2 regions of the Acidovorax sp. K2F genome follow, and region 2 is predicted to be linked to the other one. Evidence: predicted binding sites of a transcription regulator. Region 2 holds the regulator's gene; the other holds the start of a gene.
What was found. Region 2 encodes FNR, which switches genes on or off when oxygen is low (the NO sensors DNR and NnrR bind a similar motif). Its sites were predicted from a motif close to TTGATNNNNATCAA; they were not measured.
Positions count from the first base shown of each region.

Region 1 (6,097 bases), on a different contig from region 2:
TACGCCCTGAGCGTGCAGGGCCCGGCCGACGGCGAACGCCACGACCCAACTCTTCCGCCCCCCACGGCCCTGGCCGTTCCCGAGGTGCCCGGCGAGCTGGGCGACCTGGCCCGCGCCATGGACCGCATGCGCGCGCGGCTGGAGGGGCGCGACTACATCGAGGGCTATGTGCGCGCCCTCACGCACGAACTCAAAAGCCCCGTGGCCGCCATCCGGGGCGCGGGCGAGCTGCTGCAGGACGAGCTGCCCGCCGCCGACCGCACCGAGTTTGCGACCCAGGTGGTGCAGCAAAGCGAACGCCTGCAGCGCATCATCGACCGGCTGCTGGAGCTGTCCAAGCTGGAGCAACGCCAGCACGCCGAAGGCCGCGCGCCCGTGGCGCTGCACGACTGCGCCGAGGCCGCCATTGCCCAGACCCGCGCCCGCGCGGGGCAGCGCGGCATCACGCTGGCATTGGAAGGGCACGGCACCAGCGGCCCGTGGGAGGCCGAACTGGTGACGCTGGCGCTGACCAACCTGCTGGACAACGCGATCGACTTTGCGCCCGCAGGCAGCACGGTGCGGGTGGAACTGGACGGCGCCACAGTGGCCGTGCAGGACAGCGGCCCCGGCGTGCCCGACTACGCGCTGCCACGCCTGGGCGAGCGTTTCTTCACCACCGCACGACCGGGCGGCGAGCGCAGCGGATCGGGCCTGGGGCTGGCGATTGTGCAGCGCGTGATGGCGCTGCATGGGGGCCAGATGGTGGCGCGTAATACGGCGCCGGGGCTACGGGTGGAGCTGGTGTACCGCGCCGCCTGAGCAGCGAAAACCACCGCCAGCGATCCCCACTTCACACTGGCCTCACAAACTTCATAGCGCCCTCACAGCGCGCCACAACACTGCCTCCACAACAGTCACTTGTGGAGGATCTTTTGTTCAAACACCCCTTGTTTACCAAGCTGGCGGCGCTGACCGCCATCACCGTGTTGCTGCTCTTTGGCCTGGGCCTAATCGAAGACGTGGTGCGCGACCGGCTGCGCTACCGCAGCATCACCGCTCAAAGCGTGGCCGAGAGCCTGGCGGGGCCGCAGACGCTGATGGGCCCCATGATCCACAGCGCCTGCGTGGAAAGCTGGGATGAAGAAGTCGGCAAGGGCGAGGAGCGCCGCATGGTCGAAAGGCGCCGCGAGTTCATCCTGACCGCCATGCCCGAGCAGCTCAAGCTCACCACCGGCGCCGCGATGGAGGAACGCGCGCGCGGGCTGCACAAGGTGAACACCTACAACCTCAAGGCCAACGTGACGGCGCAATGGGGTTCGCTGGCCAGCCTGCTGCCGCAGAGCAGCATGAAGAATTCGCGCATGCACTGCGGCGCACCCATTGTGATGATGGCCGTGGGCGACGCGCGCGGCATCCGCACCGCGCAGTTCACCATGGGCAGCCAGGCGCTGGCCCTCAAGCCCGGCACCTTCCACCCTACCTACAGCCGGGGCCTGCACGCGGTGCTGCCCGAATCCGTGCGCGGCAAGGCCGATGGCCTGACCGCCACACTGGACCTGGAACTGGTGGGCACCGAGCGCCTGGCCATCGTGCCGCTGGGCGGCAACACCGAGGTGCTGATGACCAGCAGCTGGCCCCACCCGTCGTTCGCCGGGCGCTTTCTGCCTTCGGAACGCGAGGTAAAGAAGACCGGCTTTTCGGCCCAGTGGCGCCTGTCGTCGCTAGCCACCACGGCGCAGGCCGACATTGCGAACGGCAAGCGCATCTGCCTGGGCGCGGATGAAGGCAGCGACTATGCACACAGCGGGGCCACGCCGGGCGACTGCGCCGACAGCTTCAGCGTGGCCTTCATCGACCCTGTGAATCCCTATTCCTTGTCGGACCGCGCGACCAAGTACGGTGTGCTGTTCATCGCCCTCACCTTCGTGGCCGTGGGCCTGTTCGAGCTGATGAAAAAGCTGCGCGTGCACCCGGTGCAGTACCTGCTGGTGGGCAGCGCGCTGTGCAGCTTCTTCCTGCTGCTGGTGAGCCTGTCGGAGCACCTGCCGTTTGGCATTTCGTACGCGGTGGCCGCGAGCGCGTGTGTGCTGCTGCTGGCCTATTACGCCAGCCACATGCTGGGTGCGCTCACGCGCGGTGTGCCACTGGGGGCGGGCATTGCGCTGCTGTATGGCCTGCTGTACGTGCTGCTGCAGCTCGAGCAGACAGCGCTGGTGGTGGGTGCGATTGCGCTCTTCCTGGTGCTGGCAGCGGTGATGGTGCTGACGCGCAAGGTGAACTGGTACGGCCTGTCGCAAGGCGGCACGCCCCCGCGCCCCACCATGCCGCCCGTGCAGCGCCCCGCAGCCCCGCGCGCGGAGGCTGCATGAACGCCGCCGCGCAGACCACCCGCTGGGCCCAGTACCTGGCGCAGGCCCAGGCCCTGACGCCGCCCGCCAGCACCGGCCCCGCAAGGGGCCCTGCGCTGACCGCCGCCGAATCGGCCCGCGTGCAGCGCCACCGCGACCAGTTGATGGCGGCCCTGCGGTCGCAGGACCGGCTGGCCTTGCACTGCGCCAAGCAGCAGGTGCTGGACGCAGCCTTTTGCCCCCACCGTGCCGAGGCGGACCACAGCCACGGAGGGCCTGCAAGCGGCGCTGCAGATTCGCCCGCCCTGCGCCGGGCGCTGCGCGACCTGGCGTGGCGCACCGCGGCCTTGCGGTTGCCGCGCCGCCCGGAGTTCTGAAGGTGTCCCGAGGGCCGTGCGCAGGCCCCTGGGGCACAATTTTTAGTAAAAACGGGTGGTAGCGCTAGTGCAATATGCGCCAGCAGCTATCAAAAGCAGAGCATTTACACCACCACAGTGCGGCTGCGCCCCTCGCGCTTGGCGGTGTAGAGCGCAGAGTCCAGCAGCCGCAGGGTGATGTCCAGCGGCCGCAGCGGGTCGAACAGGGTGAGCCCCATGCTGACCGACAGCACCAGCGCCGGCTCGATGCCGGGCAGCGGGTGGGCGGCCAGCGCCGCATGCACACGCTCGGCCACCACCTGTGCCTGGTCGAGCCCGGTGGCGGGCAACAGGGCCAGAAACTCCTCGCCCCCCCAGCGCCCCAGCACATCGGCCGCGCGGAAGGCGTCGCGGCACAGGGTGGCAAACAGCTGCAGAGCCTGGTCACCCACATGGTGGCCGTACACGTCGTTCACGCGCTTGAAGTGGTCCAGGTCCATCATCAGCAGGCTGGCTGGCTCATTGCCGCGCTGCAGTAGTGCCCATTCCTGGCGCAGGCGATCGGTGAACGAGCGGCGGTTGGCCAACCCGGTCAGCACATCGGTGTGGGCCAGCACCGCCATCTGGTGGCGCGCCGCCTCCAGCTCCATCAGCATCTGGCCCTGGCGGTCGTTGGCACGCTTGAGCTCCAGCAGCCGGATCACCTGGCGCGCCAGGGCGGACAGCAGGTCCTGCACCTTGGCTGACAGCTCGCGCGGCCGGTGGTCCAGCACGCACAGCGTGCCCAGCACAAAGCCATCGGGTGTGACCAGCGGCGCCCCGGCGTAAAAGCGCAGGGGGTTCTTCTGCGTGACGATCGCATAGTGCGCAAAGCGCGGGTCTTGTGCCAGGTCGGGCACGATGAAGACGCCGGACTGGCGGATGGCATAGCGGCACACCGACTCGCTCAGCGGGGTTTCGCGCAGCGCAAACCCCCGGGCGGCCTTGAACCACTGGCGCTGGCTGTCCAGCAGGCTGATCAATGCCACCGGCGCTTCGCACACGTAGCCCGCCAGGTCGGCCAGCTCGTCGTAGGCGGGCTCCATGGGCGTGTCGAGAATGCCGTAGCGCTGCAGGGCCTGGAGACGGGCCGTGTCGTCGCAGGGGTCGTCGGGAGGGGTGGTGTCGGCCATGATGCGAAGCGGCCGCGCCGCCCCCAATTGCCTTGAGATGGGGCAGCATGCCACACAAGCAGGACGGCTGCACGGGTGGAAGCCCGATGGCCCCCGGGTCACGCCAGAGTGGTGCTCTGGCCGTGCCGTGCCTGCCTCTGGTTTGTTCGTTCAGCGTCTGCTGGCGCTTGCCGCTGCGGGCGGACAGCGCAGCTGCGTTGCTGTCAGGCAGCCACAGCGGGCGCGGTATCGCGTTGGGCAGCGGGCTCGCTGGCACCCGGGGCGTCGGCGTCCGAACACGTGGCCCCACCGCAACCGTGAATCAACGCACCCGGCAACGCACCGGGCGCGTGCACCACGCCTGTCACAGGGTCAAACCCCACACGGCGCAGGTGCAGGGCCAGCGAGGCATCCATGCTCTGCGCATGCTGCGGAAACCATAGCGCCAGCTCGCTGGCCATCACGCGCAGCACCTTCAGGTCGCCCTGTTCGGCGCGGGCCGTGCCTTCACGCATCACTTGCAGCACCACCTTGTGCTGCATGCTGTGACAGTTGCCCGATGCAAATCGGGTGGAGGCCATCCAGTCGTCTTCCTGCCCGAAATGCTGCTCGGTGTGCTCCACCAGCGCGCACCAGCGGGGCAGCAGGTCGGCGTCACCGGCTTGGTCCACAGCGGCCAGCAAGTCGACGAACTCCCGGTGGGTGTCATCCATCAGGGGCAGGTCGAGGTTCAACGCATCAGACCATTCGAGGTGGGCCATGGGACTCCTTGGGCGGGCAGATCAAACGAAGGTGCGAGCTTAGAAGCCCCGGCCCGGCCGGGTGTTGATGCAGGTCATGGCAACGCCATACGCAGCCAGGCCCTGCACCGCGCGTGGCGGGCAGGGCCTGGTGGTGCAAGGGATTTGGGCGCCCAGCGCCCGCACCATCAGCTCTGGCCGTACATGCGCTTGGCGTCGTCCACACACTTGGACTTGAGGTCGCCAGTCATCGTCTCGCAGCGCTCCTTGGCAGCCTTGTAGTTGGCTTCATTCTTCTCGGCGGTGGCGTCCTTGCGCGCCTCGGCCACGTTGGCGGCCTTCTCGGCCGCTGTGTCTGCAGGCTTGGCCTGGGCGGCGGCCACCTTGGCATTTTCCTTGGCCTTCACATGTTCGGCCTTGGCATCCTTCACGCACACGTCCTTGGCGTTGCCGGTCAGGTCGTCGCACTTTTCCTTGGCGACAGCGTAGGCGGCGTCGGCACGGGCTTCAGCCACCTTCTGGCTGGCCTTGGCGCTGGGCTTGTACTGGGCTTCGAGCTCGGCCTTGGCCACGTCTTCGGTGCCCTTGGCTTCCTTCATACAGATGTCCTTGGCGTTGGCCTTGAGGGCATCGCATTTTTGCTTGTTCATCTTGTAGTCCGCCGAGATGCTGTCCTTGGCGGCCTTGTGCTCTGCGGGGGTCATGGCAAAAGCGGTGGTAGCCATCAGACCGGCGGCGCAGGCGGCGATCAGGGTGCGTTGGAATGTCATGGTTTTCTCCTCGATGAAATTGAATGCAATGGGTGTGAATCTTGTAGGGGCGGCGCGCCAGGGGTGGCCTGGCGGGGGCGGGGCGAAAGCCCCGCAGCGCGGTCGCGCTATCAGTCGTTGAAGCGGAAGTCGGGGTGGCGGTCCTGCCATTCTTTGAGCTGCTTTTCGGCCACGTCTCGGGCGATGCCCTGGCGCTCTTGTAGCTTGCCCAGGAACTGTTCGCGCTTGCCGTCGATGACATCGAAGTCGTCGTTCGTGAGCTTGCCCCACTGCTCGATCATCTTGCCCTTGAACTGCTTCCAGTTGCCCTTGATGGTGTCTTCATTCATGGTGTGACTCCTCAAAAAACTTCGCTTCAGCCATCCACTCGGAGTGCGTGGAACCTTTGCGTGATGCGATGGGATTCACTGTAAAAATGATCTGGCGATGGCGCCGTAGTCCATGCCACGCAGCACACGTCAGCACAGGACTACGGGCGTGACGGACATCGCCGATGAAGTCGGCTCCCACCCTCTGGCGAAGACGAGCGAGGGCTCCATGCAAGGTACAAAGTGTTGCAATGGCCCATCATTCAGGCCGTTGGCACAGCGGACATTGCATAGGCGTGTTTCGCTTGGTAACACTTGTGTTTCCAGGCGGGCGTGGCGTGTGATTTAGTCATGACTGTGCTGCCAGCGGCAGACTTTTTGACCACGACCACCATGACACATCCATACGAGGAGACTCTGACAACCGCGGTTGCAGAGGCAC
Region 1 is NZ_JAOBSQ010000003.1:53,034-59,130, reverse strand. It holds gene creC (two-component system sensor histidine kinase CreC) at 1-801, shown strand, start outside; gene creD (cell envelope integrity protein CreD) at 915-2,351, shown strand; gene N4G42_RS01865 (hypothetical protein) at 2,348-2,707, shown strand; gene N4G42_RS01860 (GGDEF domain-containing protein) at 2,812-3,858, opposite strand; gene N4G42_RS01855 (hemerythrin domain-containing protein) at 4,062-4,598, opposite strand; gene N4G42_RS01850 (hypothetical protein) at 4,766-5,347, opposite strand; gene N4G42_RS01845 (CsbD family protein) at 5,458-5,676, opposite strand; gene N4G42_RS01840 (DUF1800 family protein) at 6,049-6,097, shown strand, end outside.
Region 1: N4G42_RS01855 (hemerythrin domain-containing protein) is a predicted target of FNR. The motif match lies at 4,663-4,676, and genes of this name have one in related genera.

Region 2 (6,097 bases):
CATGGTGAGGGCCCCCTCCAGCGCCCCCCCGCTGAGCGCCGCGACCAACAGGGCCGAATAGAGCAGTCCACAAGGCATCAGGGCCCACAGAACCCCGGCCGCCATCACTCCGCCCGGAGCCCCGACCAGCGGACGAACACGCGCCCACACGGAGCGGCCCGCCTGCTCCACCCACGCAGGCTGCCGCGACTGCACCATCATCATGAGCCCCCAGGCCATCACCGCCACATGCATGAGTGTCCAGGCGGGGCGCAGCGCGCTGGTTTGCTGGGTCAGCCATGCCAGACTGTCCATGGCCAAGGCCGCCAGTGCACCTGCGCTGGCATACCCCATCAGGCGCCCTGCGTGGAAGGCCATGGTGCGCTGCAGCGCACCGCCACGCGGCGCCCAGCGCACCTCCTGCTCCACACCACCGTCCGCCTGTGGTGCGCCGCCCTGCCGCACCAATGCTCCGCACGGCGCGGAACACATGGCCAAGCAATGGGACCCGCCAGCGAGTCCCATGAGCAAAGCAGTCCAGCCAACAGTGGCAAGCATAGGTGTCAGATGATGCGCGAAAACCGGGCGCGGTTGCGGTCAGCCTGCAGATAACGGTCAAAAACCATGGCGATACCGCGCACGAAGAACCACCCGGTGGCGGTCACTTCAATGCCCTCCGGACCCACCCGTACCAACCCCTGCTCCTGCATACCCTCCAGCTGCGCCAACTCTGCTGCGAAGTACTGGCGGAAATCGATCAACCACGCCTGCTCCATCGGCTCGAACAGCAGCTCGCCCTGGCACATCAGGGCCATGATGGCCGCGCGGCGCACCAGGTCGTCGCGGGTCAAGGCCAGCCCGCGGACCACAGGCAGCCGCCCCTGGTCCAGGAAGTCGTAGTACTCGTCCAGCGTCTTGGAGTTCTGGCTGTAAGTCGCCCCTACCCGGCCGATGGCCGATACGCCCAGCCCAATCAGGTCGCAGTCTGGCTGCGTGCTGTAGCCCTGGAAGTTGCGGTGCAAGCGTCCCTGGCGCTTGGCCACAGCCAGTGCGTCGGTAGGCAGAGCAAAGTGGTCCATGCCCACATAGACATACCCAGCGTCCATGAACGCATCGAGTGAGCGCGAGAGCATGGACAGCTTGCTCGCGCCCGTGGGCAATTCGGCGGAGATGATGCGACGCTGTGGCTTGAAACGCTCCGGCAAGTGTGCATAGGCATACAACGCAATGCGGTCAGGCCGCAGCTGCGCCACCTGCGCCAGCGTGCGGTCAAAAGACTCTGGCGTCTGGCGCGGCAGGCCGTAGATCAGGTCCACGTTCACCGAATCAAAGCCCAGCGAGCGAGCGGACTCCACCAGTGCAAAAACCTGCTCTGCAGGCTGAATGCGGTGCACGGCCTTTTGCACTTCGGCATCAAAGTCCTGCACGCCAAAACTCAGGCGGTTAAAGCCCAATTCAGCCAGGAGCGCCAGACGCTCGGAGTTGACCGTGCGCGGATCCACTTCGATCGAGTATTCGCCCCCGGGCGCCAGCGTGAAGCTGCGCTTGAGCATGGCCATCAGCTCCCGCAAGCCCGCATCTGAGAGGAAGGTGGGCGTGCCACCGCCCAGGTGCAATTGACTCACCACCTGTCCTACGCCACAGTGCGCGGTGTGCAGGTCGATCTCGCGGCTCAGGTAGCGCAAGTAGACCTCGGCGCGGTCATGGTGTTTGGTGATGATCTTGTTGCAGGCGCAGTAGTAGCACAGGGATTCGCAAAACGGGATGTGCACGTACAGGGACAGCGGCATGGCCTTGGCCAGCGTGCCCGAACGGCGCTGCTGCAGCGCCAGCACATAATCTTCCTGACCGAAGGCCTCCACAAATCGGTCGGCCGTTGGATAGGACGTATAACGGGGCCCTGGCACGTCAAAGCGGCGCAGAAGATCTGGCGAAACAGCAGTCATGGGGAAATTTCCTTGCGTACACCTTGACTGTGCCGTAGGCTCCGGGACATGTCCTTGACCTGCATCAAGTGAACCAACAAGCGATACGGCGACAATTTGATGAAGGTCAGCCGCTCGCCCGCGCCCTGTATTCAGGTTCGTGTACGGCAAGCACGATATGCTCGACCAACAACCCAAGTCCATGTGCCTATGAACCCGCTCACCATCAAAGTCGCCTGCTCCAACTGCAACCTCCGCGAGCTGTGCATGCCCGTGGGCTTGAACGAAGAGCAGCTCCAGCGCATTGACGAGGTGGTCGCCGTCCGTCGCAAAGTCAAACGCGGAGGCACGCTGTTTCGCAATGGCGAGTCCTTCACGTCCCTGTATGCCATCCGCACCGGGTTCTTCAAGACCTGCGTGGCCACGGAAGACGGTCGCGACCAGGTCACGGGCTTTCAGATGGCGGGCGAGATCATCGGGCTCGACGGCATCGTCAATGACCACCATACCTGTGATGCGGTGGCACTTGAAGACGCCGAAGTGTGTGTCATGCCCTTCGACCGCATTGAAGAGCTGTCACGCGAAGTCACTGCCCTGCAGCACCACGTGCACAAGATCATGAGTCGCGAGATCGTGCGCGAGCACGGCGTGATGTTGCTGCTGGGTAGCATGCGTGCCGAGGAACGCCTGGCCGCCTTTTTGCTGAACCTGGTGCAGCGCCTGCATGCACGGGGCTTCTCGCAGTCGGAACTGGTGTTGCGCATGACGCGCGAAGAAATCGGCAGCTACCTCGGTCTCAAACTCGAAACGGTCAGCCGGACCTTCTCCAAGTTTGTGGAAGAAGGGATCGTGGAAGTCAAACAGCGCCATGTGCGCATTCTCGACACCGATGCCCTGCGACGCATTGTGAACAGCCAGCAGACCTGCCACTGACGACACTGACACTGAGCCACTTCCACGCAGAGAGTCGGTTCAGCACAAAGTACAACCATCTCTTGCGAAACGGCATGCATTGCATGCCCAGACAAGCAGGCGAAAAGGGCTCAGGGGCAGGACGATGTCTTGCGGCAATCGTCGGGGCGCTCCCCATCGGGCACCGGGCACCGGTTGACCTCGAACGGAGACATGGAAAGCAGTGTCGTCAATGCGCTCGTTGCCATGGTGATGGCCCAAAACACAAAAAATGCGAGGGTGTACACCCCTTGCCGTGACAGCGCCAGGGGCTGGCCGAACCAGTGCAGGTCCTGGGGGTCCACCATGGCAAAAACCAGCATCTCCAGCACGCCCGCCATCAAGAAGGCGGGCCATGCAATCCACATCAGGCGTTGCGTCCACATATCGGTTCTGTCTCCTGGTGCTGCCTGGGGTCGCTGGGGGCAGCGACCGGCGGGTTGTCAGCGTGGTTGGTCTTGCACGGGGGTGGCCGCATGGTTGCGGGCCTTGAGGGCCGGTGCCAGGCTTTTCTCCGGCGCCACCAAGGTCTTGTTGATCTCAATGCCCTGGCGGTAGTAATCCTCGGCCACCACCGGGTCAGGCCGAGAAATCGCCAGCCACAGCGTCACAAAGCCAGCCACGATCACGATGGCAGGCCCGGCAATCACCAGCCACACATGGCCGAACTTCCACCAGGGCATGGGAACTGCCGGTGTCGCGATGGCAGGGTTTGAAGACATGGTGCTCTACTCCTCAACAATATCGGTCAAAGTGCGGCCCTGAAAGGCCCCACCGGGATGCCGCTCAACGCGGCACAAGAAACACGGATTTTTCCGTCACGTGGGCAGCTGCCCCGACGGCCTGCACGTCAAACTGAACCGCATGCGAGCCCGACGTGGCGGAACCGTACGGAATCTGCAAACGCACGGCCACCCAGCGCGACTCTGCTGCGCCAATATCCACTTCGGCCTCGGAGGCCACCTCCAGCCCCTCCAGTCCACGCGCACTGATGCGGTAGCGCTGTTCGCCCTCCGTGGCATTCATGATCTGCAGCCGGTAAATATTCTCCAGTTTGCCCCCCGCCACAATGCGCGAGAGCGCGGCCCGGTCACGCACGACATCCACCTTCAGCGGCGTGCGCACCACCAGGCTGGCCAGCATGGCAACGCACAGTGCTACCAGCACGGCGGTGTAGATCAGCACACGGGGACGCAGCACGCGACGCAGCATCTGGGACTGCGTCCAGCGCTTGGCCACGCCGTTCTGGGTGGAATAGCGGATCAGGCCACGCGGGTACTGCATCTTGTCCATTACGGTATTGCAGGCGTCCACACACAACCCGCAACCAATGCACTCATATTGCAAGCCCTTCCGGATATCGATGCCCACCGGACAGACCTGCACACACAGCGAGCAGTCAATGCAGTCGCCAAGCCCCTGGGCCTTGTAGTCAATGTTCTTCTTGCGCGGGCCGCGCTGCTCGCCACGCTCAGGGTCGTAGGTGACGATGAGCGTGTCTTTATCAAACATTGCGCTCTGAAAGCGCGCATAGGGACACATGTACTTGCAGACCTGCTCGCGCATGAAGCCTGCGTTGCCGTAGGTGGCAAAGCCGTAGAACAGCACCCAGAAAATCTGCCAGCCGCCTTCAAACGCCAGCAGCTCGCTGCCCAGTTCGCGGATAGGCACGAAGTACCCTACGAAAGTGAACCCAGTCCACAGGGCCACTGTGATCCACACCACCTGCTTGAGAAACTTTTTGCGGATCTTCTCGAACGTCCAGGGACCGTTGTCCAGACGGAGGCGGGCACTGCGATCGCCTTCGATCTTGTGCTCGATCCACATGAACATTTCGGTGTACACCGTCTGCGGACAGGCAAAGCCACACCACAGGCGCCCTGCCACGGCGGTGAAAAGGAACAGCGACAGCGCCGAAATGATCAGAAGACCGGTGAGATAGATGAAATCCTGCGGATAGAGCACCAGGCCAAAGATGTAGAACCTGCGAGCTCCCAGATCAAACAGCACCATCTGGCGCTGGCCCCATTCAAACCACGGCAGCCCGTAAAACACCAGCTGAGTCAAAAGCACCATGCCCCAACGCCAGCGCGCAAACAATCCGCTGATCGAGCGCGGGTAGATCTTCTTTTGCGCTTCGTACAGCGAGATGATCTCGCCCGCAGAGGACGCATCGGCGGCGACTGGCGTAATCGGGATGACCTTGCGAGCAGGCTCGCTGGGTGTGCTCATGGTGTCGCTTTATGAACGGAGTACAGGCTTACTCTGAAAAGAAAACCCGGGCAGTGCCTCAAGCACCGCCCGGTGGACATATCAACGTGCAGCCACCTGCTTGTTCGACAGGCCCCACACATAGGCAGAGAGTACGCCGATCTGCGCCTCGGTCAACTTCTCGGCCTGTGCAGGCATCTGGTTGACCTTTCCGTTATTGATCATGGCCGTGATGGCAGCCTCGCCCCAGCCATGCAGCCAGATATCGTCGGTCAGATTGGGTGCACCCAGTGCCTGGTTGCCCTTGCCATCCATGCCGTGGCAGGCCGCGCAAGCCGCAAATTTGGACTTGCCCAGCGATGCACGCAGCGAGTCGTGCGGGCTACCCGACAGGCTCAACACGTAATGCGACAGGTTGCGCACGTCTTCTGGGGTGCCCACGGCCGCTGCCATGGGAGGCATGTTGCCGATGCGGCCCTTCTCCAGCGTCTCGCGGATCTTTTCGGGTGTGCCGCCATGCAGCCAGTCGTTGTCCGTCAGGTTCGGGAAGCCCTTGCTGCCGCGTGCATCCGAGCCGTGGCACTGCGCACAGTTGTTCATGAACAAGCGCTCGCCAATGGCATGGGCCTGCGGGTCCTTGGCCACGTCTTCGGGCTTCATGGATACAAAGCGGGCATACAGGGGCTCCAGCTCCGTCTTGGCCTTGGCCATTTCGGCTTCGTACTCCCCCTTTTGCGTCCAGTTGAGCTTGCCGGTAAAGCTGCCCAGACCTGGGTAGGCAGCCAGGTAGCCCAGGCCAAATACGATGGTGATGACGAACAGCCACACCCACCAGCGCGGCAGGGGGTTGTTCATTTCGACCAGGTCCTCGTCCCAGACGTGGCCGGTGGTGTTGTCGGAGGTGGCAACCACCTTCTTGCGGCCTGCCATCCAAAGCAGGATGCCGCAGGCAATGATGCCGACCAGGGTCAGCGTGGTCACAAAGACCGACCAGAAATTGCTGGTGAAGTCACTCATGGGGTGTTCTCGTT
Region 2 is NZ_JAOBSQ010000041.1:80,087-86,183, forward strand. It holds gene N4G42_RS15970 (sulfite exporter TauE/SafE family protein) at 1-537, opposite strand, end outside; gene hemN (oxygen-independent coproporphyrinogen III oxidase) at 543-1,925, opposite strand; gene fnr (fumarate/nitrate reduction transcriptional regulator Fnr) at 2,115-2,837, shown strand; gene N4G42_RS15985 (hypothetical protein) at 2,948-3,241, opposite strand; gene N4G42_RS15990 (FixH family protein) at 3,299-3,577, opposite strand; gene ccoG (cytochrome c oxidase accessory protein CcoG) at 3,642-5,087, opposite strand; gene ccoP (cytochrome-c oxidase, cbb3-type subunit III) at 5,169-6,083, opposite strand.